3 regions of the Streptomyces sp. TE5632 genome follow, and region 2 is predicted to be linked to each of the others. Evidence: riboswitches for the same ligand, from Rfam matches in the RefSeq annotation. Region 2 holds a riboswitch; each other region holds the start of a gene.
The links. A riboswitch is a leader RNA that binds a small molecule or an ion and turns the genes downstream of it on or off. The one in region 2 is predicted to bind cobalamin.
Positions count from the first base shown of each region.

Region 1: another riboswitch for cobalamin. It lies ahead of ACVW19_RS06870 (cobalamin biosynthesis protein); the one in region 2 lies ahead of ACVW19_RS29730 (FecCD family ABC transporter permease).
Region 3: another riboswitch for cobalamin. It lies ahead of ACVW19_RS09655 (prenyltransferase/squalene oxidase repeat-containing protein); the one in region 2 lies ahead of ACVW19_RS29730 (FecCD family ABC transporter permease).

Region 1 covers NZ_JBSSEA010000003.1:382,879-392,355, forward strand. The annotation lists gene ACVW19_RS06850 (alpha/beta hydrolase) at 1-563, opposite strand, end outside; gene ACVW19_RS06855 (class II aldolase/adducin family protein) at 625-1,293, opposite strand; gene ACVW19_RS06860 (anion permease) at 1,535-2,788, shown strand; gene ACVW19_RS06865 (hypothetical protein) at 2,820-3,041, shown strand; cobalamin riboswitch at 3,193-3,331, shown strand; gene ACVW19_RS06870 (cobalamin biosynthesis protein) at 3,457-4,422, shown strand; gene ACVW19_RS06875 (cobyric acid synthase) at 4,419-5,954, shown strand; gene cobN (cobaltochelatase subunit CobN) at 5,951-9,477, shown strand, end outside.
Region 2 covers NZ_JBSSEA010000003.1:5,372,948-5,382,424, reverse strand. The annotation lists gene ACVW19_RS29740 (ABC transporter substrate-binding protein) at 1-971, opposite strand, end outside; gene ACVW19_RS29735 (ABC transporter ATP-binding protein) at 987-1,772, opposite strand; gene ACVW19_RS29730 (FecCD family ABC transporter permease) at 1,772-2,881, opposite strand; cobalamin riboswitch at 2,982-3,102, opposite strand; gene ACVW19_RS29725 (VOC family protein) at 3,194-3,640, opposite strand; gene ACVW19_RS29720 (YrhB domain-containing protein) at 3,750-4,295, opposite strand; gene ACVW19_RS29715 (SMI1/KNR4 family protein) at 4,404-5,093, opposite strand; gene ACVW19_RS29710 (hypothetical protein) at 5,206-5,655, opposite strand; gene ACVW19_RS29705 (alpha/beta hydrolase) at 6,140-7,771, opposite strand; gene ACVW19_RS29700 (GNAT family N-acetyltransferase) at 8,223-8,708, opposite strand; gene ACVW19_RS29695 (hypothetical protein) at 8,815-9,360, opposite strand; gene ACVW19_RS29690 (helix-turn-helix domain-containing protein) at 9,357-9,477, opposite strand, start outside.
Region 3 covers NZ_JBSSEA010000003.1:986,892-996,368, reverse strand. The annotation lists gene ACVW19_RS09695 (bifunctional glycosyltransferase 87/phosphatase PAP2 family protein) at 1-1,197, shown strand, start outside; gene ACVW19_RS09690 (hypothetical protein) at 1,273-1,539, shown strand; gene ACVW19_RS09685 (hypothetical protein) at 1,536-1,922, shown strand; gene ACVW19_RS09680 (aggregation-promoting factor C-terminal-like domain-containing protein) at 2,038-2,454, opposite strand; gene ACVW19_RS09675 (ECF transporter S component) at 2,814-3,674, opposite strand; gene ACVW19_RS09670 (ABC transporter ATP-binding protein) at 3,671-5,347, opposite strand; gene ACVW19_RS09665 (energy-coupling factor transporter transmembrane component T) at 5,344-6,456, opposite strand; gene ACVW19_RS09660 (SCO2322 family protein) at 6,497-7,159, opposite strand; gene ACVW19_RS09655 (prenyltransferase/squalene oxidase repeat-containing protein) at 7,156-8,448, opposite strand; cobalamin riboswitch at 8,561-8,700, opposite strand; gene ACVW19_RS09650 (endo-1,4-beta-xylanase) at 8,814-9,477, opposite strand, start outside.

The DNA.
Region 1 (9,477 bases), 5.0 Mb from region 2:
GGAACGAGTATCGGGAAGTGGTGGCGGTGCAGGAACTCCATGACGTTCATGGGGTGTTCCCGGGTGGTGCCGAGGCCGTGCACCGCGAGCACCCAGGTCTCCCGGACGCCCGGCAGGAACCAGGCGGGAAGGGGGCCGAGTTCGCCGAGGACGACGACGTCGGTGTGGTCCAGGCCCAGTGCGGTGCCCGGGTCGCCTATGTACAGGTTCGGAGTGAGCCAGGCCCGGTCGCCGGGCTTCAGGGTGCCCCGCACGACGCGTTCGAGACGGCGTACGACGGTGTCGGCGGAGTCCGACATGCCTTCCAGTACGGGTCCGACGACCGCGTGGGAGTCGTCACCGGCGAGGCCGTAGCGGCCGGGGCGCAGCGCGGCGAGGTCCCGGGTGAGGCTGACCTGGCCGGCGGCGGTGCCGTGCACGGTGAGCCGGGGCTCGGTGGGCAGCGGTCTGCCCGGCGGCGCCTTGAGGGCCGCGTCGCTGGCGAGCCGGCCGGCCGCCACCGCGGCGGCTCCGGCACCTATCACGGCGGTGACGGCAGCGGCCGTCGCTCTGACAGTGCGCACGGAACCCAGTGTCCCGGGGGACCGGTCCCCCGGCCAGTGGACGTCCCGCCCGGGGGACACCTCAGCCGCGCTGCCCGTAGCCCCGCAGGCGGTCCGCGACCTCTGCCAGCTGGTCGGCCGACAGGAGGGCCGGGGAGCGGCCCGGGACGGACGACGCGGTCAGCCAGAGCCTGCACATCCACTCCAGCTGGGCGGTGCGGTCGTAGGCCTGGTCGAGGGTGGTGCCGTGGGTGAGGGTGCCGTGGTTCCTCAGGAGGCAGCCGGTGCGGCCGTCGAGGGCGCGCAGCATGTGCTCGGCCAACTCGTCGGTGCCGTACGTCGCGTACGGGGCGACCCGGACGGGCCCGCCGAGCGCGGCGGCCATGTAGTGGACGAGCGGGAGTTCGTCGACGAGCGTGGAGACCGCCGTCGCGTGCACGGCGTGCGTGTGCACCACGGCGCGGGCTCCGGTCGTGCGGTACACCGCGAGGTGCATGGGCAGCTCGCTGGTCGGGACCAGGGTGCCGAGGACCTGTCGGCCGGTGAGGTCGACACCGGTCACGTCGTGCGGGGTCAGCCGGTCGTAGGGCACTCCCGACGGGGTGACCAGCACGGTCGAACCGACCCGCACCGAGACATTTCCGGAGGTGCCGACGACGAGCCCGTCGGAGACGGTCCGGCGGGCGGCCTCTACGAGGCCGGTCCAGGCACGCGTCTCCTCGTCACTCACGTCCCGTCGCTGCTCGGTCATGCAGTGATCCTGCCGGGTGACGAAGGTCTCTTCAACGGCTCCGCGGTCGGCCGCGGACGCCCGTCGACGGCGCACAGCCCTTCAGCCGCACCGCCACGGAAGGGACATGGTGGACATAGGGCCGTCCGACGGAGCGGCCACACCCATCACGGTCATCCCGGCGCCCATCCCAGTTCATCTTCTGTTCACTCAGGTTACCTACGTTCAACGCGCCAATGACTTCGAACGATTGCCTGGGTAAATGGAAAGCTTCTCGCTGATCCTCGCGATTGTGGTGGTAACCGCACTCGCGTTCGATTTCACGAACGGTTTCCACGACACCGCGAACGCGATGGCGACAACCATTTCGACCGGTGCTCTCAAGCCCAAGGTCGCGGTGGCCATGTCCGCCGTGCTGAACCTGGTGGGCGCCTTCCTCTCCGTGGAGGTCGCCAACACGATCTCCAAAGGCCTCGTCGACGAGGCCGGCATCCGTCCCGAGGTCATCTTCGCCGCACTGGTCGGCGCGATCCTCTGGAACCTCCTGACCTGGCTGGTCGGTCTGCCGTCCAGCTCCTCGCACGCCCTGATGGGCGGCCTGATCGGCGCCACCGTCGCCTCGGCGGGCTTCGGCGCGGTGCACGGTGACGTCCTGGTCACCAAGGTGCTGATCCCCGCGATCGCCGCGCCGCTGGTCGCCGGCCTCGCCGCGATGTTCGCGACGCGGCTGACCTACCGTCTGGGCAAGAAGGCCGACGGCAAGGCGTCCGAGAAGGGCTACCGGGCGGGTCAGATCGCCTCCGCCGGCCTCGTCTCGCTGGCCCACGGCACCAACGACGCGCAGAAGACGATGGGCATCATCACCCTGGCCCTGGTCGCCGGCGGCACCCTCGCCCCGGACTCCGACCCGCCCCTGTGGGTCATCGTGTCCGCGGGCGTCGCCATCGCGCTCGGCACCTACCTCGGCGGCTGGCGCATCATCCGCACGATGGGCAAGGGCCTGACGGACCTCCAGCCGCAGCAGGGCTTCGCCGCCCAGACCAGCGCCGCGACGGTCATCCTGGCCTCCTCCCACCTCGGTTTCTCCCTCTCCACCACGCACTCGGTCTCCGGTGCCGTGATGGGTGCGGGCCTGGGCCGCAAGGGCGGTGTCGTCCGCTGGTCGACGGCCACCCGGATGTTCGTCGCCTGGGGCCTGACGCTGCCGGCGGCGGCCCTGGTCGGGGCCATCGCCGAACTGGTCTGCCGGGCCGGCAGCTGGGGCACCGCCGTCGTCGCCGTCTTCCTGGTCGCCTCCAGCGCGGCGATCTGGAAGATCTCCCGGCGTGAGGTCGTCGACCACACCAACGTCAACGACACCGGCGCCACCGACGCCACCGCCGAGGAGCCTGCCGGTGTGGTGACCGCCGCCATGGCCGCGGTGACCCCGCCCCCGGCCGGCAGCCTGAGCGAGGAGCTCTCGGCCACCATCCCGGCCCCGGTCCCCACCGATCCGGCAGCCAAGACCACCGTCTGACCGCGCCCCGGTACGAAGGAAGAAGAGCACCATGAAGATCGACTGGGCGGCCCTCGGTTCCGTCTTCGGCGTCAGCCTCGTGGCCACCGTGGCCCTGGTGGCCCTGTTCACCCTCGGCATCGTCGGCCTGTCCCGCCATGAGCGGGCCGCCGCCCAGGGCGGGTCCGCGGCCCTGGCGGTCGCCGGCGCCTACGCCTGCTTCGCGGCCTGCACGGCGGCGGTGGCATACGGGATCTATCTGATCATGGCTTGATCGAGGCCTGATCAAGGCCTGATCAAGGTCGTCTCCGTCCGACGGGCGGTGCGGGGCTTCGCGCCCCGCACCGCCCGTTCGCGTTCCCCCACCGGAACCCCTCTGTGGGCCTCAGCACACTTCAGCCTCGCAGGTCAAAGGCAGGTTGACGGTTCTTCCGGACCGTGGTGGACTGCCGGATGCCAATGCGGCGGCAGGAGAGGAAGCCGGTGGAAGTCCGGCGCGGTCCCGCCACTGTCACCGGGGTGAACACCCCGGGAGCCAGGAACTCTCACCGCCGGTCTCGTCGAACCAGGGCGCGGACACCCTGAGTGAGGACATATCGCCATGCCCGGCTGCCCGTCGAGGTCGACCAGCGACGCCCCACCCCGGCTCGGGGCGGACATTTCCACCGGATCCCCCACCGGCTGAACCCGTGGGTGCCGATCGCGAGTTCGCGTACGGCGCCGCCGTCGGCCTCCTCGGCGACCTGCTCCTCGGCGATCCCCGCCGGGGGCATCCGGTCGCCGCTTTCGGGCGGGCCGCGGCTGCCGTGGAACGGGTGCTGTGGCGGGACGACCGTGGCCGGGGCGCGTTGCACACCGCCGTCTGCGTCGGCGGGGCCCTCGCTCTGGGGAGCCTTGCCGCCCGGTGCGTACGTTCCTCCCCCGCCGCCTCGGTCGCCCTGACCGGCGCCGCCACCTGGGCCGTCGTCGGCGGGACGTCGCTGGCGGTCGAGGCCCGCGCCATCGGGCAGGCCCTTCAGACCGGGACCGCCGAGGGCATCGAGGCGGCGCGGGCACGGCTGCCGCACCTGTGCGGCCGGGACCCGCAGGCGCTGGACGCCGACGGGATCGCCCGCGCGGTGGTGGAGTCCGTCGCCGAGAACACCTCCGACGCCGTGGTGGGCGCCCTGGTGTGGGGCGCCGTCGCCGGGGTGCCGGGACTGCTCGGGTTCCGGGCCGTCAACACCCTGGACGCCATGGTCGGCCACAAGTCGCCCCGGTACCGGCGCTACGGCTGGGCCTCCGCCCGCCTCGACGACGTCGCCGGGTGGCCCGGGGCGCGGCTGACCGCCGTACTCGCCGCGGTCGCCGGGCCGGACCCGCGGGGCGCCGTCCGGGCGTGGCGCGCGGATGCCGCGAAACACCCCAGCCCCAACGCCGGCCCCGTGGAGGCGTCCTTCGCGGGCGCGCTCGGCGTGCGGCTCGGCGGAACGCTGTCCTACTCCGGGCGGGTCGAACACCGGCCCGTCCTCAACGGCGCCGGCCGTCCCGTGGCCGTGGCGGACATCGACCGGGCGGTACGGCTCTCGCGGCGCGTCGGCTGGCTGGCGCTCGGCGTCGGTGCCGTCGCGCGGATCGTCGCCGCGCGGATCGTCGGGAAGGGACACAGGTCATGAGCGGTGGGGGTCTGCTGGTCGCCGGTACCACCTCGGACGCCGGCAAGAGCGTCGTGACCGCCGGGATCTGCCGGTGGCTGGTACGGCAGGGCGTCAAGGTCGCGCCGTTCAAGGCGCAGAACATGTCGCTGAACTCGTTCGTGACGCGCGAGGGCGCCGAGATCGGGCGGGCACAGGCCATGCAGGCCCAGGCCTGCCGGGTCGAGCCGACCGCACTGATGAACCCCGTGCTGCTCAAGCCGGGCGGCGAGCGGAGCAGCCAGGTGGTGCTGCTGGGCAAGCCGGTCGGCGAACTGAGCGCGCGCGGCTACCACGGCGGACGGCAACAACAGTTGCTGGGCACGGTGCTGGACTGCCTCGCACAGTTGCGGGGCACGTATGACGCGGTGATCTGTGAGGGGGCAGGCAGCCCGGCCGAGATCAATCTGCGGCGCACCGACATCGTGAACATGGGGATCGCCAGGAACGCCGGGCTCCCCGTCCTCGTCGTCGGCGACATCGACCGCGGCGGGGTCTTCGCCTCCTTCTTCGGCACCGTCGCCCTGCTCTCCCCCGAGGACCAGGCGCTGGTCGCCGGGTTCCTGGTGAACAAGTTCCGGGGCGACGTGACCCTGCTGCAGCCGGGCCTCGACATGCTGCACGGCCTGACCGGGCGGCACACGTACGGCGTACTGCCCTTCCGGCACGGGCTCGGCATCGACGAGGAGGACGGGCTGGGGGTGTCCCTGCGCGGTGCCGTGCGGGAGTCGGCCGTCGCCCCGCCGGTCGGCGAGGACGTGCTGCGGGTCGCCGTGTGCGCGGTGCCGTTGATGTCCAACTTCACGGACGTGGACGCGCTGGCCGCCGAACCGGGCGTCGTCGTGCGGTTCGTGGACCGGCCCGAGGAACTGGCCGACGCCGACCTCGTCGTGCTGCCGGGAACCCGCGGAACCGTGCGGGCCCTTGAGTGGCTGCGCGAGCGGGGGCTGGCGGACGCCCTGGAGCGGCGGGCTGCCGAGGGGCGGCCCGTGCTGGGGATCTGCGGGGGTTACCAGATCCTCGGCGAGCACATCGAGGACGAGGTCGAAAGCCGCGCGGGGCACGTCGACGGGCTCGGACTGCTGCCCGTACGGGTGCGGTTCGCGCGGGAGAAGACGCTGACCCGTCCCGTCGGGGAAGCCCTCGGGGAGTCCGTCGAGGGGTACGAGATCCATCACGGGGTCGCCGACGTGCAGGGAGGCACAGCGTTCATCTCTGATGACAGTGGACACGGCCTGGACGGCTGCCGGGTCGGCCAGACCTGGGGCACGCACTGGCACGGCTCACTGGAGTCCGACGGCTTCCGGCGGGCCTTCCTGCGCGAGGTGGCCGCCGCCGCGGGGCGCCGTTTCGTGCCGGCCCCCGACACCTCGTTCGCCGCGCTGCGCGAGGAGCAGCTCGACCGGCTCGGCGACCTGATCGAACAGCACGCGGACACGGACGCGCTCTGGCGGCTCATCGAGTCGGGCGCGCCACAAGGACTGCCTTTCATTCCACCGGGAGCGCCCGCATGAGCACAGTGTTGTTGTTGTCGACCGCCGACACGGACCTGCTGGCGGCCCGCGCCGCCACCGGCGTCTCCTACCGGATCGGCAACCCGACCCGCGTGGACGTGGCGGCCGAACTGCCCGCGCTGCTCGACGGCGCGGACCTCGCCGTCGTACGGCTGCTGGGCGGCAAGCGTGCCTGGGAGGACGGACTCGCGGCGCTCCGGGCGTCCGGCATCCCGACGGTGCTGCTCGGCGGCGAGGCCGTGCCGGACGCGGAGCTGATGGCCGAGTCGTCGGTGCCCGCGGGTGTCGTGGCGGAGGCACTGAAGTACCTGGTGGAGGGCGGCCCGGACAACCTGGCCGAGCTGGCCCGGTTCCTGTCCGACACCGTGCTGCTCACCGGCGAGGGCTTCGAGGAGCCGCGCAGGATGCCGGAGTACGGGGTGCACGGCTCCCGCATCGTGTCGCCGGACCGTCCGACCGTCGGCGTGCTCTTCTACCGCGCCCACGAACTGAGCGGCAACACCGCCTTCGTGGACACGCTCTGCGACGCGATCGAGGCACACGGCGCCAACGCCCTGCCCGTGTACTGCGGTTCACTGCGCGGCGCCGACCCCGGGCTGTACGAGATCCTCGGGCGGGCGGACACCCTGGTCGCCACCGTGCTCGCGGCCGGCGGCACGCACGCCTCGCAGGCGTCGGCGGGCGGGGAGGACGAGGCCTGGGACATCGGGGCGCTCGCCGACCTGGACGTCCCGGTGCTGCAGGGACTGTGCCTGACCTCGTCACGCGCCGCCTGGGAGGAGTCGGACGCCGCCCTCTCCCCCATGGACGCGGCGATGCAGGTCGCCATCCCGGAGTTCGACGGACGGCTGATCACGGTCCCGTTCTCCTTCAAGGAGCGGGTCGACGACGACGGGGCCGACGTCCCGGTCTACGTCGCCGACCCCGAGCGGGCCGCGCGCGTCGCCGGGATCGCCGTACGCCACGCCCGGCTGAAGCACCTGGACAACGCGGAGAAGAAGCTCGCGCTGGTCTTCACCGCCTACCCGACCAAGCACTCCCGCGTCGGCAACGCGGTGGGGCTCGACACCCCCGCCTCGGCGGTACGGGTGCTGGACGCGCTGCGGGACGCGGGGTACGGGGTGCACGGGTACCCCGACAACGGCGACGAGTTGATCCACCGGCTCATCGAGGCGGGCGGCCACGACGTGGAGTGGCTGACGGAGGACCAGCTGGCCGCCGCGCCCGCGCGGGTGCCGCTCGCGGACTACCGGGCCTGGTTCGAGAAGCTGGACCCGGAGCTGCGGGACGCGATGACCGAGGCGTGGGGCGAGCCGCCGGGCTCGCTGTACGTCGACGGCGACGACATCGTGCTGGCCTCCCTCCAGTTCGGGAACGTCGTGGTCATGATCCAGCCGCCGCGCGGCTTCGGCGAGAACCCCATCGCCATCTACCACGACCCCGACATGCCGCCGTCGCACCACTACATGGCGGCCTACCGGTGGCTGGAGGCCGCGACATCGGAGGGGGGTTTCGGCGCCGACGCGATCGTGCACATGGGCAAGCACGGCACGATGGAGTGGCTGCCCGGCAAGGGCCTCGGGCTGAGTTCGGGCTGCGCGCCGGACGCCGTCCTCGGCGACCTCCCGCTGATCTACCCGTTCATCGTCAACGACCCGGGTGAGGGCACCCAGGCCAAGCGGCGCGGGCACGCGACGGTGGTCGATCACCTCGTCCCGCCGATGGCCCGCGCCGACACCTACGGCGACCTGGCCAAGCTGGAGCAACTCCTCGACGAGTACGCCCTGGTCTCCGACCTGGACCCGGACAAGGCCCCGGCGGTACGGGCGCAGATCTGGACGCTGGTGAAGGCGGCCGAACTCCACCACGACCTGCACGTGGACGACCAGCCGGACGACGACGACTTCGACTCGTTCGTCATGCACATCGACGGCTATCTGTGCGAGATCAAGGACGTGCAGATCCGCGACGGCCTGCACGTTCTCGGCGGCGGCCCGGTCGGTGAGCCGCGCGTCAACCTGGTGCTCGCGGTGCTGCGCGCCTCACAGGTGTGGGGCGGCCAGGCGAACGCGCTGCCGGGGCTTCGGGCTTCCCTCGCCGAGCACTTCGGCCTGGTGGAGAAGGAACTGCTGGCCGAGCCGGGCGCCCCGCTGAAGGTGCCGGCCGAGCTGACGGACCTGGTGGACGGCCCGGCGCGGTCGGCCTCCGACGCGATCGACCTGCTGGAGCAGCTGTGCCGGCGGATCGCGGAGGGCATGGAGGAGCGCGGTTGGGCGGTCGAGGCGAGCGCGCCGCTGGTGCGCGAGGTGCTGGGTGCCGAACTCCCGGACCCTGTGGCCGTGGTGGAGTTCGCCTGCACCGAGGTCGTACCGCGGCTCGCCCGGACCACGGACGAGATCGGGCACATCCTGCGGGCGCTGAACGGCGGTTACGTCCCGGCGGGCCCGTCGGGTTCACCGACGCGCGGGCTGGTCAACGTCCTGCCGACCGGCCGGAACTTCTACTCCGTCGACCCCAAGGCGATCCCGTCCCGGCTGAGTTGGGAGGTCGGGCAGTCGCTGGCGGACTCTCTGGTGCAGCGGTACCTGCAGGACACGGGTGAGTATCCGAAGTCCGTCGGCCTGACGGTGTGGGGTACCTCCGCGATGCGCACCCAGGGCGACGACATCGCCGAGATCCTGGCGCTGCTGGGCTGCCGTCCGGTGTGGGACGACGCCTCGCGCCGGGTGACCGGCTTCGAGGTGGTCGGGCTGGAGGAGCTGGGCCGGCCGCGCATCGACGTCACGGTCCGCATCTCCGGCTTCTTCCGGGACGCGTTCCCGCACGTCGTCGGGCTGATCGACGACGCGGTGCGGGCGGTGGCGGAGCTGGACGAGCCCGCCGAGCAGAACTACGTCCGTGCCCACGCCGACGAGGACACCGCCGAGCACGGCGACCGGCGCCGGGCCACGGCCCGCGTCTTCGGCTCCAAGCCGGGCGCGTACGGCGCCGGTCTGCTGCCGCTGATCGACGCGCGGAACTGGCGCAGCGACGCGGACCTCGCCGAGGTGTACGCGGTCTGGGGCGGCTACGCCTACGGGCGCGGGCTCGACGGCCGGGCGGCGCGCGGCGACATGGAGACGGCGTTCCGGCGGATCGCGGTGGCGGCGAAAAACGTCGACACGCGCGAGCACGATATCCACGACGCTGACGACTACTTCCAGTACCACGGCGGCATGGTCGCCATGGTGCGACACCTGACGGGCGAGAGCCCGGAGGCGTACGTCGGGGACTCGGCGACACCGGACCAGGTGAAGACACGCACGCTGGGCGAGGAGACGCACCGCGTCTTCCGGGCGCGGGTGGTCAACCCCCGCTGGATGGCCGCGATGCGCAGGCACGGCTACAAGGGTGCTTTCGAGATGGCGGCGACCGTCGACTACCTCTTCGGCTACGACGCCACGGCCGGGGTCGTGGACGACTGGATGTACGAGAAGCTCAGCGCCGAGTACGTCTTCGACGCCGAGAACCGGGACTTCATGCG
Region 2 (9,477 bases):
TTACGCGGGCTTTCCACCAGGTCCACGTAGTCGAGGACGACGATCCGGTCGTTCTTGACGGCCGAGACGTGTGCGAGCGGCGGATAGGACTTCAGGAACTTCCGCTTCTGGTCGGCGCTGGTGTCCCCGTAGTCGTTGATCACGATCACCTCCGGGTCACGTGCGACGACGGTTTCCCAACCGACCGTCGTCCAACTGTCCTTGAGGTCCTTCATGATGTGATCACCGCCCGCCTTGGTGATGATGTCGTGCGGACCTGCGTACGCGCCCGAGGTCAGCGGCTTGTCCCGCCCGTCGTCGTAGAGGAAGACCCTCGGACGGTCCGCACCCTTCGGCGCCTTCGCCTGCGCTTCGGCCACCTGCTTCCGGAACGTCGCGATGAGGGTGGTGGCACGGTCCTCGACGTCGAAGATCCTTCCCAGGTTCCGCAGATCGGTGTAGAGGGCGTCGAGCGGTGACATCACGCCCCGTGCCTTCCCTCTCCCGTTGCGGCACGACTCACTCAGCAGATACGAGTCGACGCCCACCTCGTCCAGCTTGGCCGGGGTGAGGCCGGTCCCCTCGTTGAAGCCGTAGTTCCAGCCCGCGAAGACCAGATCGGCACGGGCGTCGAGGACCAGCTCCATGGTGATCCTCTCCTTCGAGAGCCACGTGGTCTTCCGGTAGGCGTCCTTCCAGGGAACGGACGTGAGGTCGCCCTTGTCGTCGGGCATCACATAGCCCGCCATGTGCCCCTCGAGTCCGAGCGCGAACATGATCTCGGTGATGCCGACGTCGTTGGTGACCACGCGCTGGGGGGCTTTGTCGTAGGTCTTCTTCCGGCCGCAGTTCTCCACGGTCACCGGATAGTGGCCGTCACGGGCCACGGAACCGTCCTTCTCCCCTTCCTGAGAGGTGACCTGTGCACCGCAGCCGGTGAGGAGCAGGGCTGTGGCGAGTGCGAGTACGGCGGGGCGTACCGGGTGCGGCATGGTGGCGGTGACTCCTCAGGTAGCGGGCTGAGCGGGCAGGAGACGATCGAAGAGCAGCTGCACGGCGCCGGTCTCCGGATGCGGGACGCGATGCGCCCGCACTCCGAAGACCTCGGCCAGCAGCTCGGGTGTGAGCACGTCGTGCGGAGCGCCGGAGGCGACGATCCGGCCGCCGTCGATGACATGGAGCAGATCGCAGTGGAGTGCGGCGAGGTTGAGATCGTGCAGCGCGGTGAGCACCGTCAGCCCGCTGCCACGCACCAGGGCGAGCACCTCCAACTGCTGGGCGATGTCCAGGTGGTTGGTGGGTTCGTCGAGCACCAGCACCCGGGGGCGCTGGGCGAGCGCCCGGGCGATCAGGACCCGCTGCCTCTCGCCGCCGGAGAGGGTGAGGAAGCCACGGTCGGCGAGGTGACCGGCGCCGACCCCCACCAGCGCGGCCTCGCACGCCCCGCGGTCCTCATCGGTGGTCCGGGCCGCCGACCGTTGGTGCGGCAACCGCCCCATCGCCACGACCTCGGCGACCGTGAAGTCGAATTCGGTGACTGCCTCCTGGGGCAGTGCGGCCACCCGGCGGGCACTTTCACGCGCACTCATGGCGTACAGGTCCTCACCGCCGAGCCGGACCGTACCGGCCGAGGGACGCAGCGCCCGGTAGACGCAACGCAACAGGGTCGATTTCCCACTGCCGTTGGGCCCGACCAGACCGACGAGCTGCCCCTCGGCCGCACCCAGCGTGACCTCTTCCACCAGCCGGGCACCCTCGACCTCGACGGTCAGTGCGTCGACGTCGACCCGCATCACATGCCTCCGAAGGTGTAGGAACGACGGCGCATCAGCAGGACGAAACACGGCACGCCGATGGCCGCGGTCAGGACGCCCACCGGCAGTTCGACCGGCGCGAGCACCACGCGGGACAGGATGTCCACCCAGACCAGCAGGACGGCTCCGGCCAGTGGTGCGACGGCCAGCAGCCGCCGGTGGTCGGCGCCGACGAGCATCCGTACGGCGTGCGGAACCATCAGTCCGACGAAGCCGATCGCCCCGCTCACCGCCACCACCGCCCCCGTGACGGCGGCGGAGACCAGGAACAGCTCCTTGCGCAGCCTTCCCGGGTCCACTCCCAGCGCGGCGGCCGTCTCGTCGCCCATGGCCAGGGCGTTCAGGCGTCGCGCCGACCACGCGAGGTGGACGAGGCCGCCGAGCACCGCCCCCGCGGCGATCGGAACGGAGGCCCAGTTTGCGCCGCCGAGGCTGCCGAGCAGCCACATCATCGCGGAGCGGGCCGCCTCACCGCGCTCGGCCGCGAACACCATGAACGTGGTGACGGCCGAGAAGCCGTAGAACATCGCGGTGCCCGTCAGGACAAGCCGCAGCGGGCTCAGGCCGCGAGGGGTACGGGCGATCGCGTACACCAGCACCATGGCCAGAAGCGCGGAGAGGAACGCCGCCGTGGACAGAGCCCAGACGCCGAGCGCGCCGAAGGCTCCGAAGATGAGCACGGCGTTGGCGCCCACGGCCGCGCCCGAGGAGATACCCAGCACGTACGGGTCGGCGAGAGCGTTGCGGACCATGGCCTGCACCGCGACGCCGATGGCCGACAGCCCGGCCCCGACGATCGCGGCCAGCACGGCCCGGGGAAAGCGCAGCTCCCAGACGATGGTGTACGCCGGCACCTGGCCGGGGGTTATGGACCCGCCCGTCGACCCGGCCCACAGGTGGTGCAGCACCTCGCCCCAGGAGATCCCCGACGCCCCGATCCCCACCCCGCAGACGAGGGACACGGGCAGAGCGGCGCCCAGGCCGATCAGGAGAAGGGGCAGCGGCACGCGTCTGGGGGACGCGGCCCCGGCTCCGGTACGGGGCGTGTGCGCGGGCGTGGCAGGTTCGGTTTCGAGGGTGGTGGCCACGGACGGATCGCTTTCGCCTCAGGCCGTGCCCCTACGCAACAGAAGGAGCGGCCCCGGGCGCGGGCGCCCTGCGCAGCACCTCTCGCAGTCCACGGCGAATGACAGGAGCCTTCACACCGCGGGTAATCGGGCTTACGGGGCCTCGGACGGGCTCCGCCTACCGTTGCGGGTCAGCGCCGGAATTCGACCGGACTTCCCCCGCGGGGCATGTGCAGCTTAGCGCGCCCACCAAGGCACCCCCGCCGGTGGTGGCGGAGATCACCCCCGCCGGTGTGACCCGGTACTCCCGTCGGGCTTCTGCATCTGCCCTGCTCAACGGCCTGGCGGTGGGGGTGCAGCTGCAAAACCCCCGACAGAGTCGGGCTGGTTCCGCGGTGCCAGGGTGCGAAGCACGCAGAACTCGTTGCCCTCGATATCTGCCATGACCACCCATTTCCGGTCCGGCCCCTGGCCCACATCCGTCCTGGTGGCGCCGAGGCCGAGCAGCCTGGTCACCTCGTCCTCGGTGCTGCCGTCGATCGGGCTGACGTCGAGGTGCAGCCGGTTCTTCACGGTCTTGCCCTCGGGCACCTGGATGAACAGCAGGGTGGGCGGCATCTGGCGGGCCCGAACCTCCTCGACGGTCGGCACCCAGGAGCCGATCTCGACCTTGCCCTCGCTCCGGTCGATCACCTCGAAGTCCAGGACCTCGCACCAGAAGGCCGCGAGCCTCTCCGGATCGTGGCAGTCAACGGCCAGCTCGGTGAACCTACTTGTCATGACTCTCCCAGTCGGTGCAGCCACAGGAACAACGGTGCGTGCACTCCTCGTCCACGGCGCCGATCCCGATCTCCGCGAAGACCACGGCGTCGGACGCCGGCCGGACGCGTCACGGGCCGGCGGTGTGCGCGGCTCCGCGGACGGTGTGGACGGCCAGCACCCGGTCGACCGGCGGCGGCACCAGTTCTCGGGTGGCGACCTCCACGAGGTGCTCCGGAGCATCGCCCTCCAGCAAGGCGGTCACGTAGGTGATCGTCTCGGCGTGGGGCAGCACCGGCAGCCGTCGGCGCAGGGCGTGCATGGCATGGATGCGCCCGCGGGTGGACGCCACCGTGCGCACCTCGTCGTGCAGATCGTCCACCGCGGTCCGCTCGGCCAACCCCCGGACACGGACACGGTAGTCGGCCTCCCACGCCCCGGTCGCCGAGGAGACGACACCGATCCGATGGAGACTTCCGTCGACGCGATCGACCAGGTACGGCCCGTTCCCGACCAGCATGAACTCCGGCCTTCCGGTACGCACGAACTCCTCGGACGTCCAGCAGACGATCCACACCAGTTCGTGTTCCTTCACGGACGTCACCGCCATGCGTATCGGACGCAGACCCGCCGACAGTTCCTCCCGGAAGGCGCGTTCCAGCTCTTCCTCGACCATCCGAACAGCAGCCTCACGCTGAATCACTCGCACAGCGTTCCCTACGGATCTGGAGGAAGACCAGCGAGTTGTTCCCCCCCTTCTTGTTCCCCTTCTTGTTCCCCTTCTTCAGGCGCCCACCGCCGGCTGTCGTACGGAGCGTTCGGCCTTGTCCAGCCAGTCGGTGTACCAACGGGCGAAGGTGACCGGCTCGCCCTCGGTGTCGAGGACCGGCTCGAGGTCGACGTCGTCCACTCGGGAATCGGACCAGACCGTGCCGCGGTGGGGGCCGCTGATGACCAGCCATTCCCGCAGAGCACAGCCCAAGTGGCAGATCACGATGGCTCCGGCGGTGCGCGCGGGGGCGAACATGACGGCTCCCCACCGCTCGTCCCATGCCTCGATGGCTTCGTCGAAGTCTTCGATCTCGTCGAAGTCCTCCTCTTCGGGACGCTCGGCCGCGAGCGCCTCGAGGAGTTCGGGGTCCGGTCCCTTCTCCGGGAACGGCTCGGCCAGCGTGGAGAGGTCCGCCAGGTAGGCGCCGTCGCCCTCCCAACGCCAGCGGCCCTGCACGCGCCGTACCGGGAAGAGACCGTGGGCGGGACCCGCGCCGCCCGCGCCGACCTGGGTGAGGAACGCCCGGTACTCCGCGGGCAGGCTCACGCCCAGCTGGGTTTCCAGCTCCGTGAGTTCGACCTCGGTGAGCGGATTCTCCAGGGCCCAGCGGTGCCCGAACGACCCGAACGCCTCGCTGCTCGCCGGCAGCGCGCCCAGCGCCGCGATGCGCTCCCGCACCCCGGCCCACTTCTGATCAACCATGCGCAGACCCTATGGGCCTCCACTGACACAACCGGCCGGGTGGTCTTCCGCGCGGGCGGTCGGCTCACAAAGTCGGTACCGGATCCGGCGAAGCGGCGTCTCGTTGCGTGGCTCAGGCACAGGGGTCGGGGATCACCTCGGTCGGGGACCGGACTGTCTTGTCCACCCGCAGGACGGCGCTGTGCACCTTCCCGGCCTGAGCGATCAGCACATCGGGTACGTCCGATTCGTAGAAACGCAGGTGTCCGATGGCGCCCACGCTCGTCGTACGCGCGCCGAGCCACAGCACGAGCCTGCGCAGGTCGTCGAACTCGTCGGGATGCGCCTCCTGCCGCACGGTCAGCGCCCAACCGTCGCCGTCGGAGCACAACTCCCCGACCAGAGCTCCCCCGATCCGCCGCGCCGGCCCACGGGCGTCCCAGAGGGGGTACTCGTAGCCGTCGTGTCCGTCGTCCTGGCGGCTGCTTTCCTCTCCCAAGTGCCAGCGGAGCAGGGCGAGATCCCGGGGCGGGAGGGAGTCCGGCAGGTCGAGCGTGAGCTGGAGTTCGTAGATGTCGGCCATGGCCCAAGGCTACGAGCGCGATCAGCCGGAGTCCGCCGACTGCCCGGTGGTGCGTCGAGGCCGGGTGGGGGCGACTGGCAGGGCCGGAACGGGAAGAGCCAGAGCGTGGGCGTCGGTTTCGGCATGGGCATCCACCAGTGCGTCGGGCGGCATGTGGCGCGTCTGGAAGCGGAAGCGCTCCTGACCGCCCTGGCCCGTCACGTCCGCCGGATCGAGCCGGCCCGCCCGCCGCCACCCCGACAACACCCTGCGTTCCTGGGTCTCTCTGTCCGTGCGCCTCCTCCCCGCCGACGGACCGGCTGGTTCCCTCCGCCCGGCCGACGTCGCCGGCGGCAGGAACAGCACCCGGCGATCCCGGACGCCCACGTCCGCGCCCGGACCCCGCTCTCGGGTCCGGGCGCGGGCGCGTTGCCGGTCCGTGTCCAGGCCGGGGGACACGGCCGGGGACCGTGGCCGGGGGTCACGGCCGGGGGTCACGGCCGGTTCAGGAGACGGTGCCGGCCGTTCCGCCGCCGCCGGTGGCGACGCCACCGATCGGCTTGGGCGCGGAGAAGGGAGGCACGTCCTGCCGGCACGTCGTTCCGACCGGCGGGAGGGTGCCGTCGATGAGATAGCGGCTCTCGTGTGCCTTGACGCAGCTGCTGGGGTTGATCAACGCGGTGTGCCCGTAGCCGTCGTTGGTGAGCAGGCGGGCGTCGGCCAGTTCTTTGACCATGGCCTGGGCGTTCGAGTAGGGAGTGGCGGGGTCGTAGGCGGTACCGACCACCAGGACGGGGTGTGCCGTCGGCTTGCCCCACGGACCGCGGTAGCGGTCGGCGGCGACCGCGGGCCAGGTGGCGCACCCCTCGGCGGCCCAGGTCCAGAAGCGTCCGGCGTCGCCCGCACGAGCGGCGGCGGCCTCCTCCACGGCGTGGTAGACACCGGGGTCACGCGGGTTGGGGCTGTCGCCGCAGAGCACCGCGGCGCCCTGTTCCTCACCCAGGTACGGGTTCGGGTTCGGGACCGCCGGTGGGGGCGGGGGCGAGGCCGGCTCCGGGGCGCGGCCCCGCCACAGGTCCTGCAGCCGGCCGGCGAGGTCCGTCCACCCCGGGTGGACGACGTAGAGGCTGTTCACCGCGTTGGCGACCGTGCCGGCGTAGGTCCACGCGCCCACGGGCTGCTTCCGGAGCCGCTGCATCAGCTGGTCGAACTTGGTCCGCGTCGCTTTCGGGCTGCCGGCGGAGAAGGCACAGTGGGCGGGGGTGGTGGACCCGCACAGGGCGAGGAACTGGTCCAGGGTCGCTGCCGCGCTGCGGTCCGAGCCCATGCGCAGGAACGTCGTGAGCCGGGGGTCGTCGTCGGACGCGTGGTTCGTCCAGGCCTGCGGGTCGATGTTGCTGTCGAGGACCATGGCGCGGACCTTGCCGGGGAAGAGGTTGGCGTAGGTGGCGCCCAGGATCGTGCCGTAGGAGATCCCCTGGTAGGTGAGGCGTGACTCGCCCACCGCCCGGCGGAGCAGGTCGAGGTCGCGGGCGGTGTCGGTGGTCGACACATGGCGCAGCAGCTCGGGGTCACGCTGCTCACAGCGCCGGGCCAGGTCCTTGTACGCGGTGATGAAGGCCGCCCGCTCCTTCTCGCCCACCGGGAAGCCCGCCGGTTTGCCCGCGTTCCATTCGGCGGCCTCCTCGGGACTGGCGAAGCAGTTCACCGCGGTGCTGCTGCCGATTCCCCGGGGGTCCCAGCTGACGATGTCGAACCGCTCCCGCACCTCGCGCGGGAACTTCTCGTAGTTCTGCGGCATCTGCACCGTTCCGGGACCGCCGGGGCCGCCGGGGTTGAAGAAGAGGGTGCCGATGCGCCGGCCGGGGCCGGTCGCCTTCCGTTTGATGACTGCCAGCTCGAGGGTGCGGCCACCCGGTCTGCCGTGGTCCAGCGGCACCTTCGCGGTCGCGCAGTCGAACTCGCTGCCTCGGACGCAGGGGCTCCAGTCCAGCTGCGGGACGGGCACCGAAGGTGTGGGCGTACCGCCGGCCACGGCGAGTTCCTGGCCGGTCAGTACGGTCGAGCAGGTCACCAGCGCGGCGACGAACGCGGCATGGCGTCTGCGGGCCGTTGTGAGTCGGCGTATGAGGGGCATGGGCATACTCCGTTCGTGGGTTCTCCGTGGCTGAGCGCCCCGGGCCACCGATGCCCTGGCCGCGGTGCGCGTCCGGGTCCACCACACAGCGGTCCGTCGGTGCGCGCGCGGCGATGCCGCCGAATGGCCCTACCACCGCGCTCCGGCCCGGCGCGCTGTGGTAGCCGGCACCACCCCGTCTGGGCCGGCGGCCCAGCCGCCGGCCCAGCCGCCGGGTGCGAAACGGTGGGCCGCTGACCGAGAACGGTCCGGGCGCGGCGCGGACCACCTCCTCACCGGCGAGCGGCTCGCCGTCGCCCGGCGGTGGCCGACCGTGTTGGAGGAGGCCGTACAAGCCAGGCCGGCAGGGACGTCATGCCTGACGGCGTCGCCGACCGGACCGGCTCGCGGGAGTCCGCTGACATCCGATGGGTCGGTGCGCCCGCCGAGGGCTTCCGGTCGTCCTGGGTGGTCAGGCGGCGGCCGACCCGCTGCTCAGCGCGGCCACGATCTCCTCGTCCTCGAACTCTCCGGTGGGCGTGAAGCCCAGCGACGCGTACAGGCGAGCGGCGGGGGTGTTCTCCGGGTGGTAGGAGAGCCGGATCTCGCGGCAGGCCGGCAGTGCGGTGAGGCGTCGTATCAGGACGTGCATCGTGGCGCGGCCCACTCCCTTGCCCTGCTCGGCGGCGTTGACGACCATGCCGCCGATCCAGTGGGTGCCGTCCTCCTCGTCGTACGCCCACATGACATGGCCCACGACCTCGTCACCGGCCCGGACCGCGAGGGAGTTCCAGGTTCCGTCCCGCAGGGAGAGCAGCAGATAGCGTGCGCCGAGGGCGGCCACGAACCGGCGCTGGTCGTCGGCGGGAGCCACGTCGGCGACGGCGCGCCAGTTCTCGTCCGTGATCTCCTCGAGCATCACGCACCGGCCCTGGCGGTCGGTGTCTTCCTTCGTCATCGACCCTGTTCTTTCGCTCGATACGGGCAGGAGGGCTCCGGGCGGGCCCGGTCAGCCGTCGGCGTGGGCGCCCCGTAGGTCCGCGCCCGCTGTCCGCCTGTTCTGTTCAGCGCAGCAGCTCCTCGGGGCTGCGGGGAACACCCCGGACATGCCGGCCGGCCTGCTGTATGGCGGTGAGGAGCCCATGGCCGGTGTCGGCCATGACCAGCCCGTCGACGACGGCTTCGCGCATGACGCCCACGGTGTCCTTCACGAGGATCCCCTTGCGGCGCGCGTAGTGGCCCGCCTCACCGTCGTCGGTGATCCACACGGAACGGGCGAACTCGCTGCGGCGTTCGATCAGGACCAGGGTTTCCGCCTCGCCCAGGTGTTGCAGTGGCCGGGACGGAGAACCCGCGAAGACGACGCGTCGTGTGCGGTCCACTAACGCGATCTCAGCCGGGTCGTCGATCTCGATGGGTGCGCCGAGCCATCCACCGCCGGCCACCTCGCTCAGTCTCGGCCAGTAGCGCGACGACCGCTCGGCCTCGGCCGCGACGGCCTGGGTCCAGCGTCCCCGTCCGTCCAGGACCTTCTCCAGCAGGGCCAGACGGTCGACCGCCGCGAAGTTGCACAGCACGGTGTTGTCGGGAAACCAGCAGTGGCGCGTCATGGCTGGAAGACCAGGTCCCCCTCGTCGGCCGCGGCAGTGGCCGAGGGATCTTCCGGAGGAACGGGGTCGGGTTCGAGCACCTCGCGGAGCCTGTCGGCCTCCCATCCCGTGTAGGCC
Region 3 (9,477 bases), 4.4 Mb from region 2:
TACGCCCACGACGGCCAGCTGCTGCTCGCGGTCGCGATCACCGGCTGCGCCGCCATCGCCGTCTCCCCGACCGCGTGGCAGCACCAGCTGCTGTGGGTGCTGCTCGCCCTCGTCGGCACCGTCGGCAGACGTGCCGGTGACCGGCTGCTGTGGCCGGTGGCCGTCGTCCTGGTGATGACGCTGCCCGCCCAGATGATCCTGCCGAACCTGGCGGTCCTCCACCCCGTCCGCGACAACGTGGTGCTGCTCGCCGCGCTCGCCGCCGCCACGGTGATCCCGTTCCTGTCGCGCACCTCGCCGTACTTCGGGTCACCCGTCCCGACCCGGTACGCCCCGCCCGTGCCGACCCGCTTCCGGTACGTCCCGCTGCTGCCGTTCCTGCGCCGGGTCCTGAGCCGCCCCAACCTGCTGCTGGAGCTGCTGCTGATCCGGGTCACCTACGCCGCCTACTCCAAGGTGCGGCTCGCGGCGACCGGCGGCAGGGAGCGCGCGGAGGAGCACGCCCAGCAGATCCTCGACCTCGAGCGCGTGCTCCACCTGGACATCGAGCACACGGTCAACCACGCCGTCGTGAAGATCGACTGGCTGCGGCACTTCTTCGACTTCTACTACACGTCGTTCCACTTCCTCGTCCCGCTCACGGTCCTCGGGCTGCTGTACTGGCGCCGCCCGGTCGACTACCGCTGGGCCCGCGCGAGTCTCGGCTTCGCCACCCTGCTGGCCCTGCTCGGTTTCTGGCTCTACCCGCTGGCCCCGCCGCGCCTGATGCCGAACCTCGGGATCATCGACACCGTGCACGGCGTCCAGGACTTCTCCGAGCCGGACTACGGCACCCTCACCGCCCTCACCAACCAGTACGCGGCGATGCCGTCCCTGCACTTCGGCTGGTCCCTGTGGTGCGGCGTGGTCATCGCGATCATCGCCCCGAAGCTGTGGATGAGGGCACTCGGCCTGCTGCACCCCCTGTTCACGGCCGCCGCGATCGTCGCCACCGGCAACCACTGGATCCTGGACGCGGCCGGCGGCGCGATCGTCGTCGCCGCCGGCTTCGGCCTGACCCACCTCCTCCAGGGCCCACGCGCCCGCACGGCCGCGGCTGCGGCGCCCGTGGCCGAGGGCGCGCCGGCGGTGCCGCAGCAGGCGGCGCGTCCGGAGCGGGGGGAGAGACCGGAGCCGGCGGAGCGGGAGCGCGCCTGACCGCGCCGACCGCCGGGCCGCTCGCGCGCATCTGAGGGCACGGAGCTGTATACGCGGGCGTATACAGCTCCGTCCATGGCTGATGCGATGATCCGGGTGCCTGCCGAGGTGCGGGACCGGTTGGCGGTGATTGCGGAGTCCCGGGGGACGTCGATCCGGACGCTCGTGCAGGAGTACGCGGAGTCGACGCTGACCGAGGACGAGCGTCGGGAACGGGCTGAGCGGACGCGGGCCTACCTCGCCGAGCACTTCGGCGTCGAGGTGACGGACGACGAGAGCGCGGCGATGGGACGCAGGCTCCGGGAGGCGTTCGCCCAGCAGCGGGGCCAGGCCGACGCGTGATCCTCCACCATCTCGTCCTCGACACACCGACTCTCCTGGCGCTGTCGGGGAACCGGCAGGTGTCCGCGCTCGTCCACCGCGCTCACTTCGAGACGGAGACGCGCCTGTGGGTGCCCACGTTGTCGGTCCTGGAGGCCGACCGGGAGCACCTGGGGATCGCCGAGCACGTCGGGCAGTTGGAGGCCGTCCGCACGGTCGATCTGGACTGTCCGGCGGTGCTGGTGGTCGCCCGGATGGAGCGGGACGGCGTGCCGCCGGGAGTGGGAGCGGCGATTCACGCGGCACGGCATCTGCCCGAGTGGGGGGCCGACGCACTCGTCGCCACCGTTGATGCGAAGGCGTACGAGGGGCGTGGTGTGCCGGTACTCGACCTCGAGCGCTGAGGTCGCCGAGGACGCGGAGTGAACGGCGAAGGCGGCGGCCCCGGGGATCAGGGGGCCGCCGCCTTCGGTATGCGGGGTGGTGCGGGTGGTGCAGGGGGGGCTGGTGCCGGTTGGGTCAGTACCAGTTGTTGGACTGCCAGAAGTCCCAGGCGGCGCAGGGGCTGCCGTAGCGCTCGTTCATGTAGCCGAGGCCCCACTCGATCTGGGTGGTGGGGTTGGTCTTCCAGTCGGAACCGGCCGAGGCCATCTTGGTGGCGGGCAGGGCCTGGACCAGGCCGTAGGCGCCGCTGGAGGCGTTGGTGGCGGTCGGGTTCCAGCCGCTCTCACGCTGGACGATGTTGGAGAAGCACTGGTACTGCGCCGAGTCGCCGATCATCTGCTGCGCGGTCGCCTGGGCCGAGGCCGTGGCCGTGGGGGCCGCCTGCGCGGGGGTGGCGGCGATCAGCGTGCCGCAGGTCGCGGCGGCGAGGGCGGCACCGGCGAGGGCCTTCTTCGGGGTGGCGACGGTGCGGAGGATGGAAACGGCGGACACGTGGGGCCTTTCTTCGGGTGCAGGGCGGTCGCCGTAAGCCCGATGCCGGACCGCATGTGATGCGGGGCGGGGCATACGTCGGCGCCGCGGCCCGTGGGGGGGCACGTCGGCGCCTGGCGACTGCTCCACAGAAACAGCTCCGAGGGTTCGTCCGCAATGACCGTATTTACTAGCCGCGGTCGCATTTGATGCGCTTTGCCGATGTGTGGCCGTGGTCATGCGCGCAGGTCGGCGCGGGTGGGGCACGGGGGCGGGGGCGTACTGAGGGCTACGACGCCGCTTCGTATGTGATCGGGGCCATGTGGGGTGGTTCACCGTGACCGGCCGTCGCCGTCACCATGGGCGTACGGGGCGATTACTCAGGGGTGCCCCGTGAAGGTGACCGGCGTCTCGAAAGCCGCTCGGCGGGTGGCGCGGCGCAGGGCGCGGAGGACCGGGGCGCCCAGGGTCAGGGCCAGGACGACGGTGAGCAGGGCCCGGCCCAGGTCCCAGCCGAGGGACGTGGCCAGGCAGTACGCCACGAAGCGGGCCAGGTTGGCGGGGACCGACGCGTCCGGGTCGAAGGAGATGTCCGAGGCGAGGGCGGCCATGAAGGGCCAGCCCGCCATGTTCATCACCGTGCCGTAGGCGAAGGCCGCCAGAAAGCCGTAGGCGCCGAGCATCCACAGCTCGGTGCGACCCCGGAGGCGGTCCGGGCCCGGGAGCAGGCCCGCGCCCATCGTGAACCAGCCCATCGCCAGCATCTGGAACGGGAGCCACGGGCCGACCCCGCCCGTGAGCAGCGCGGACGCGAACATCGTCACCGAGCCGAGCACGAAGCCGAAGCCGGGACCGAGGACCCGGCCGCTCAGCACCATCAGGAAGAACATGGGTTCCAGGCCGGCCGTCCCCGCGCCGAGGGGGCGCAGGGCCGCGCCCGTCGCCGCCAGGACGCCCAGCATCGCGACCGCCTTCGGGCCGAGGCCCGACTCCGAGATCGTCGCCGTCACCACCGCGACCAGCAGCACGAGCAGCCCCGCGAAGAGCCACGGTGCGTCCTGTGCGTGGGCGTTGAGGGTGGAGGCGGGCGGGGCCAGGAAGGGCCAGCCGAAGGCGGCCACGCCCACCGCGCTCACCAGGGCCAGCGCCAGCAGCGAGCGCGGGCCCAGACGGACGGCCCGCGCCTGGCGCTGCGCACCGGTGGCAGTGGGGGCGGCGGCTGGGGTGCGTGCGGGGGTCATGACAGGGCCGCCCGCACCTGGGAGACCGTGAGCCACTGCTGCGGGGCCAGGATCTTCGCCACCTGGGGGGCGAAGGACGGTGAGGCGACGACCACTTCGGCCGCCGGCCCGTCGGCGATGACCTCGCCCTCGGCGAGCAGGACCACCCGGTGGGCGAGTTCCGCCGCCAGTTCCACGTCGTGCGTGGCCAGGACGATGGCGTGGCCCTCGGCGGCCAGCCCCCGCAGCACGGCGACCAGGCGGGCCTTCGCCGCGTAGTCCAGGCCGCGGGTCGGCTCGTCGAGGAGGAGCAGGGGCGGGCGGGCGGTGAGGACGACGGCCAGGGCGAGGGTCAGGCGCTGGCCCTCGGACAGGTCACGGGGGTGCGTGTCGTCCGTGATCCCGGGGAGCAGCTCCGACAACAGGGCGCGGCAGGTGCCCGGTTCCGCCTCCGCGTCCCGGTCCGCGGCGGCGCACTCCGCGCCCACCGTGTCCGCGTACAGCAGGTCGCGCGGCTCCTGCGGGACGAGTCCCACCCGGCGGACCAGGTCGCGGGGACGGGTGCGGTGGGGCACGGCGTCACCGGTGCGGACCGAACCGGCGGACGGTTCGACCAGACCGACCAGGGCGCCGAGCAGCGTCGACTTCCCGGCGCCGTTGCGGCCCATCAGGGCGACCGTCTCGCCGGGGGCGACCGTCAGGTCGATGCGGCGCAGGGCCTGGACGCGGTCACGGCGGACGGCGAGGGCGCGGACCTCGGCCACGTGGGCGGGAGTTGAGGCGTCCGCCTTCGTGCGCTTGAACAGGCGCCGACCGGAGGGCACGGGCATCGCGTCCCCGGCGGTCTTCCGAGCGGGCCCTTGCGGCGGGGTCGTCGCGTCGGCCAGCCGCTCCCGCAGCCCGGCCGCCCGACGGCGCGCGTCCCGCACGGTCAGCGGCAGCGGGGACCACCCCGCGAGCCGGCCCAGCGCCACCACCGGCGGGAACACCGGGGAGGCGGCCATCACCTCCGCCGGCGTGCCGAGCAGCGGGGGCTCGCCCGGCCCCGGCATCAGCGCCACCTGGTCGGCGTACTGGATGACGCGTTCCAGCCGGTGCTCGGCCATGAGGACCGTGGTGCCGAGGTCGTGGACCAGGCGCTGGAGGACCGCGAGGACCTCCTCGGCCGCCGCGGGGTCCAGCGCGGACGTCGGTTCGTCCAGGACCAGCACCCGCGGGTGCGGGGTGAGCACCGAGCCGATGGCGACCCGCTGCTGCTGGCCGCCGGAGAGCGTCGAGATGGGACGGTCACGCAGGTCGGCCAGGCCCAGCAGGTCCAGGGTCTCCTCCACGCGGCGCCGCATCACCTCCGGAGGCAGACCCAACGACTCCATGCCGTAGGCGAGTTCGTCCTCGACGACGTCCGTCACGAAATGGGACAGCGGGTCCTGGCCCACCGTGCCCACGACATCGGCGAGTTCGCGCGGCTTGTGGGTGCGGGTGTCGCGGCCGGCCACCGTGACCCTGCCGTGCAGAGTGCCGCCGGTGAAGTGCGGGACGAGGCCGCTGACCGCGCCCAGCACGGTGGACTTGCCGACCCCCGACGGGCCGGCGAGCAGGACGAGTTCACCCTCCGGCACCTCGAAGTCGACGCCCCGTACGGAGGGTTCGGGCATGCCGTCGTACGTCACGGAGACGTTCTCGAAGCGGATCACGACGGCTCCTTGCCGGTGTCCTCGGGGGCGGGGGTGATGAAGGCGGGGAGCAGGCCGATCAGTACGGCCGCCGCCGGCCACAGGGGGAGCGTGGGCGCGACCAGCGGCACCACGCCGGGGTGCAGGGCCGCCGGATCGCGCGCGGCGGCGAGCGCCAGCAGCGCCGCGACCGCCGCGCCGGAGCCGGCGACCAGCCAGGCGCGGGCGTCCCAGTGGTCCGGGCGGTAACGGGTGCGCAGGGAACGCCGGCCGCCCAGCCACAGGCCCGCGAGCGCGGCGGTGAGACCGGCCAGGAGCACGGGCAGGCCGTGGACGGCGCCCGCGGCGGTGAGCAGACCGTACGTTCCGGCGCAGACGCCGAGCAGCCCGCCGAGGGTGAGGGCGGCGGTGGTACGGCGGATCCCGTCCGGGACCTGCGCGGTACGGCCGTAACCGCGGGCGTCCATCGCGGCGGCGAGCGCGACCGAACGCTCCAACGCACCCTCCAGGACCGGCAGTCCGACCTGCAGCAGACCCCGGACACCCCGGTCGGGACGGCCCCGCAGCCGACGGGCGGCGCGCAGTCGCTGGACGTCCGCGATCAGGTTCGGCGCGAACGTCAGTGCCACGACGACGGCCACCCCCATCTCGTACAGGGCGCCGGGCAGGGCCTTCAGCAGACGGGAGGGGTTGGCGAGGGCGTTCGCGGCACCGACGCAGATGAGCAGCGTGGCCAGTTTCAGGCCGTCGTACAGGGCGAACGTGAGGGCCTCGGCCGTGACCTCGCCACCCAGACGGATGCCCTGCGCCCACTCGGGGAGCGGGACTTCGGGCAGATCGACGAGCACATGCGTACCGGGGACGGGGGAGCCGAGGACGATCGCGAAGAGCAGGCGGATGGCGAGCACGGCGAGCGCCAGCTTGACGAACGCGCCGTAGGAGCGGGCCCAGGGCGCGTTCGGACGGCGGGTGGCCACGACGTACGCGGAGACGGTGACGAGGAGGGCGAGCAGCAGGGGGTTGGTGGTACGGGTGGCGGCGACACCGAGGGCCAGGGCCCACAGCCACCAGGCGCCGGGGTGCAGGGCGTTGCCCTGCCGGCGGCGCGAGGCGGGGGCACCCGACGGCACCGGACGTCCGGTGCCGGTGTGCCCCCGCGGTCGGGCACCGCTAGCCACGACGGCGTACCTGCCGGACCGCCGCCGCACCCAGCAACGCCACCACGGCGATCCCGGCGACCAGACCGAGCGAGGGGCCACCGCCGTCGTCCGAAGACGCCGACGGCGCCGAGGACTTCGCGCCGTCCTCCTTCTCGGGCGCCGGTGCGCTGCCGCCCGACACCTGCTCCCCGCAGCCCTTCTCCGGGTAGCCCGCGATCGCGCACAACAGGGCGTCGGTGTTGTAGCGCAGGGGCTTGGCGACGGAGGCCAGGGCCTCGGCCGTCGTGGCGTCCGCGGGGACCCGGGCACAGGCGGTGCGGCCGTCCGGCGGGGCCTCGCCGGACGGGGCGTCGGCGGCCGTACCGAAGTCGATGACCAGGGCCACCCGCTTCTCGCCGTCCTTCGCCGGGGTCTTCGCGCAGATCGCGGCGAAGTCGGCGGCGCCCCGGGGCCGCGTTGCGTCGGCGGAGTCCTCGCTGACGGCGAACCGGAAGCCCTGGACGTCGCCGTCGGCGGGACGGGCCGTGGACGGACCCTGGGTGGCGTACGTCCACGCGTCGCCGTCCAGGTCCCAGAACGACCAGTACCGGTAGCCGGCGGCCTGCGCCTGGCCCACGCCCGCCAGCAGCGGCAGGAGCGCGGCCAGGAACAGCACGGTGGCCCGGCGTATCACGACTGCTGCTTCCTGCTCCGGCCGCGCAGCAGGAGGACGACGCCGACAGCGGCGACGAGGCAGACACCGACGATCGCGGCGGTCCACCAGAGGCCGGACCCGGAGTCCGACTCGGCCTTCGTCCCGTCCTTCTCGTCCTGCCCGGCCTTGTCGTCGTTCGCCGTCTGCGAGGACTTCTCGGCGGCCGGCCCGGTCGCCGTGAGCTGCTTCACCAGGTCGGTGCCGCCGAAGGCGCGCGGGTCGGTGCCGGTCGCGTGGGCGGCGAAGATCAGCTGGGCGTAGGCGGCGGGGCCGCCCTGGGCGGCCCAGTCGGCGGCGTTCCTCTCCAGCCAGGCCACGGACTTCGCGGCCTGCTCGGTGGCGCCCTGCGCGGCGAGCGCGACCACCGCGTCGGCGGTGTTGCCGTAGTCGGGCTGGTCCTCGGAGCCGGGGAGGGCGGAGACGAGGTGGTCGTCCTCGGCGAGTACACCGGTGAGGTGGGCGGCGCCGTTGGCGGCGGCCTGCTCGGGCGTGTCCGCCTTCTCGCAACCGGCGTCCTTCGACCCGCCCTTGCCGGGCTCGACCACCAGGCCCGCGCCGAGGGCGCCGACCACGCCCGCCGCCGTGGCGTCGGCGTTGGCGACCAGTTCGCCCTTCTTGTCCGGCTGGAAGGCGAACGCGCCCGCGCCGTCGTCCCCGCTCTTGCTGCTCTTGCCGCCCTTGTCGCCCTTGTCGTCGCACGGCAGCGCCAGCTTCAGCAGGGCGTCGTAGGGGGACTTGCCGTCCTTGACCACCTCGGCCGGCTTCTCGCCCGCCGCGGCGAGCGCGCCGATGACGACGGAGGTGGAGTTGGCGTCGCTGTCCCCGCCCGCCATGTAGCCCCAGCCGCCGTCCTTGTTCTGCACGGACTTCAGCCAGTCGACGGCCTTGCCGGTGACGGCCTCGTGCCCGCCGAGGGGGGCGAGGGCCTGGACGGCGGCGGCGGTCTGGTTGGTGTCGACCATGGTCTTGGCGTCGCACGCCGTGCCGGTGTCCGCACGGTACGGGGCGAACGAGCCGTCGGCGCACTGCTGCCCCGCCAGCCAGTCGACGGACGACTTCGGCGGCTCGACGCCCACCGTGTGCTGGGCGAGCAGGGCGAGCGACTGCCGCCACACGCCGTCGTACTGCGGGTCGCCGTCGCCGTACAGGGCGGCGGGCAGGGCCTGCTGGGACGGCGAGGGGGACGGGGACGAGTCGGCGGCGGCCGGTACGGCGGCACCGATCACGGCGACGGCGGCCAGAACCGCTGCGCTGCTACGGATGTTCATGATCGGCGGATGCCTCTCTCCCTGTGGGGAGCCGGGCAGCACGGGACATCCCGGCGGCTCGGCTCCGTATACCTCGACGGTGCCGCGCCCCGGCGGACCGCCGGGCGCGTGAGCCGGTCACGAACCGTTCGGGGCATTCCGGCTCGCCGTCCCGGTGGACGGCTCACGGCTGCGGGTCAGCGCCGGAATTGCACCGGCTTCCCCCCGTACGGGTGATGACGACGCCGTCACTCTACCCGTACGTAAGAAAGTGGTCAGAAGTGGCTTGAACCGAGGTGGCCGAGGTCACGTCGCCACGGACCGGCCCGCCTCGTCGGCGGAGGCGGGCCGGTCCGTGGGGTCCCGTGGGGCGGGCGGGAATTCGGTCAGGAGGCCGTGCAGGGGCCGAGCTGCGGGGGCGTCGAGTTGCCGTTCCTCGTCACCGTGAAGCCGAAGCTGGTCGAGGATCCGGCCGCGACCGTGCCGTTCCAGCTGGACCGCACCGTCATGACGTTGCCGCTGCTGTCCCAGGTCGGTGAGCCGTTCCAGACCGAGGAGACCTTCTGCGGGGGCGTCATGGTGACCTTCACGCTCCAGGCGCTGATCGCCGAACTGCCGGCCGTGACGGTCACCTTGCCGTTGTACCCGCTGCCCCAGTCCTCCGCCGTGGTGTAGGTGGCGGTGCAGGCGGCGCCGGGCGTGCCCGGGTCGCCCGGGCCGCCGGGATCAGCGGAACCGCCGAGCGCGCTCAACGCCGCGTGGTAGGCGGGCTTCTTGTTGTAGTTGTCGTCGAACAGCAGGGGCGTGCCGCCCGACCGCCACGAGTACTTGTCCGGGATGCCCCACACCGTGATGCCGGTGCACCGTGACACCGCGAGGCAGGCCCGTACGACATTGCCGTAGTTGGTGGCCTGTGACGTGCCCGAGCCCTCGATGTCCAGCTCGGTGATCTGCACGTCGACGCCGAGGTCGGCGAAGCGCTGGAGGTTGGCCCGGTAGTCGGAGGGGACCGGGGAGGCGCTGTTGAAGTGGGACTGGAAGCCGACGCAG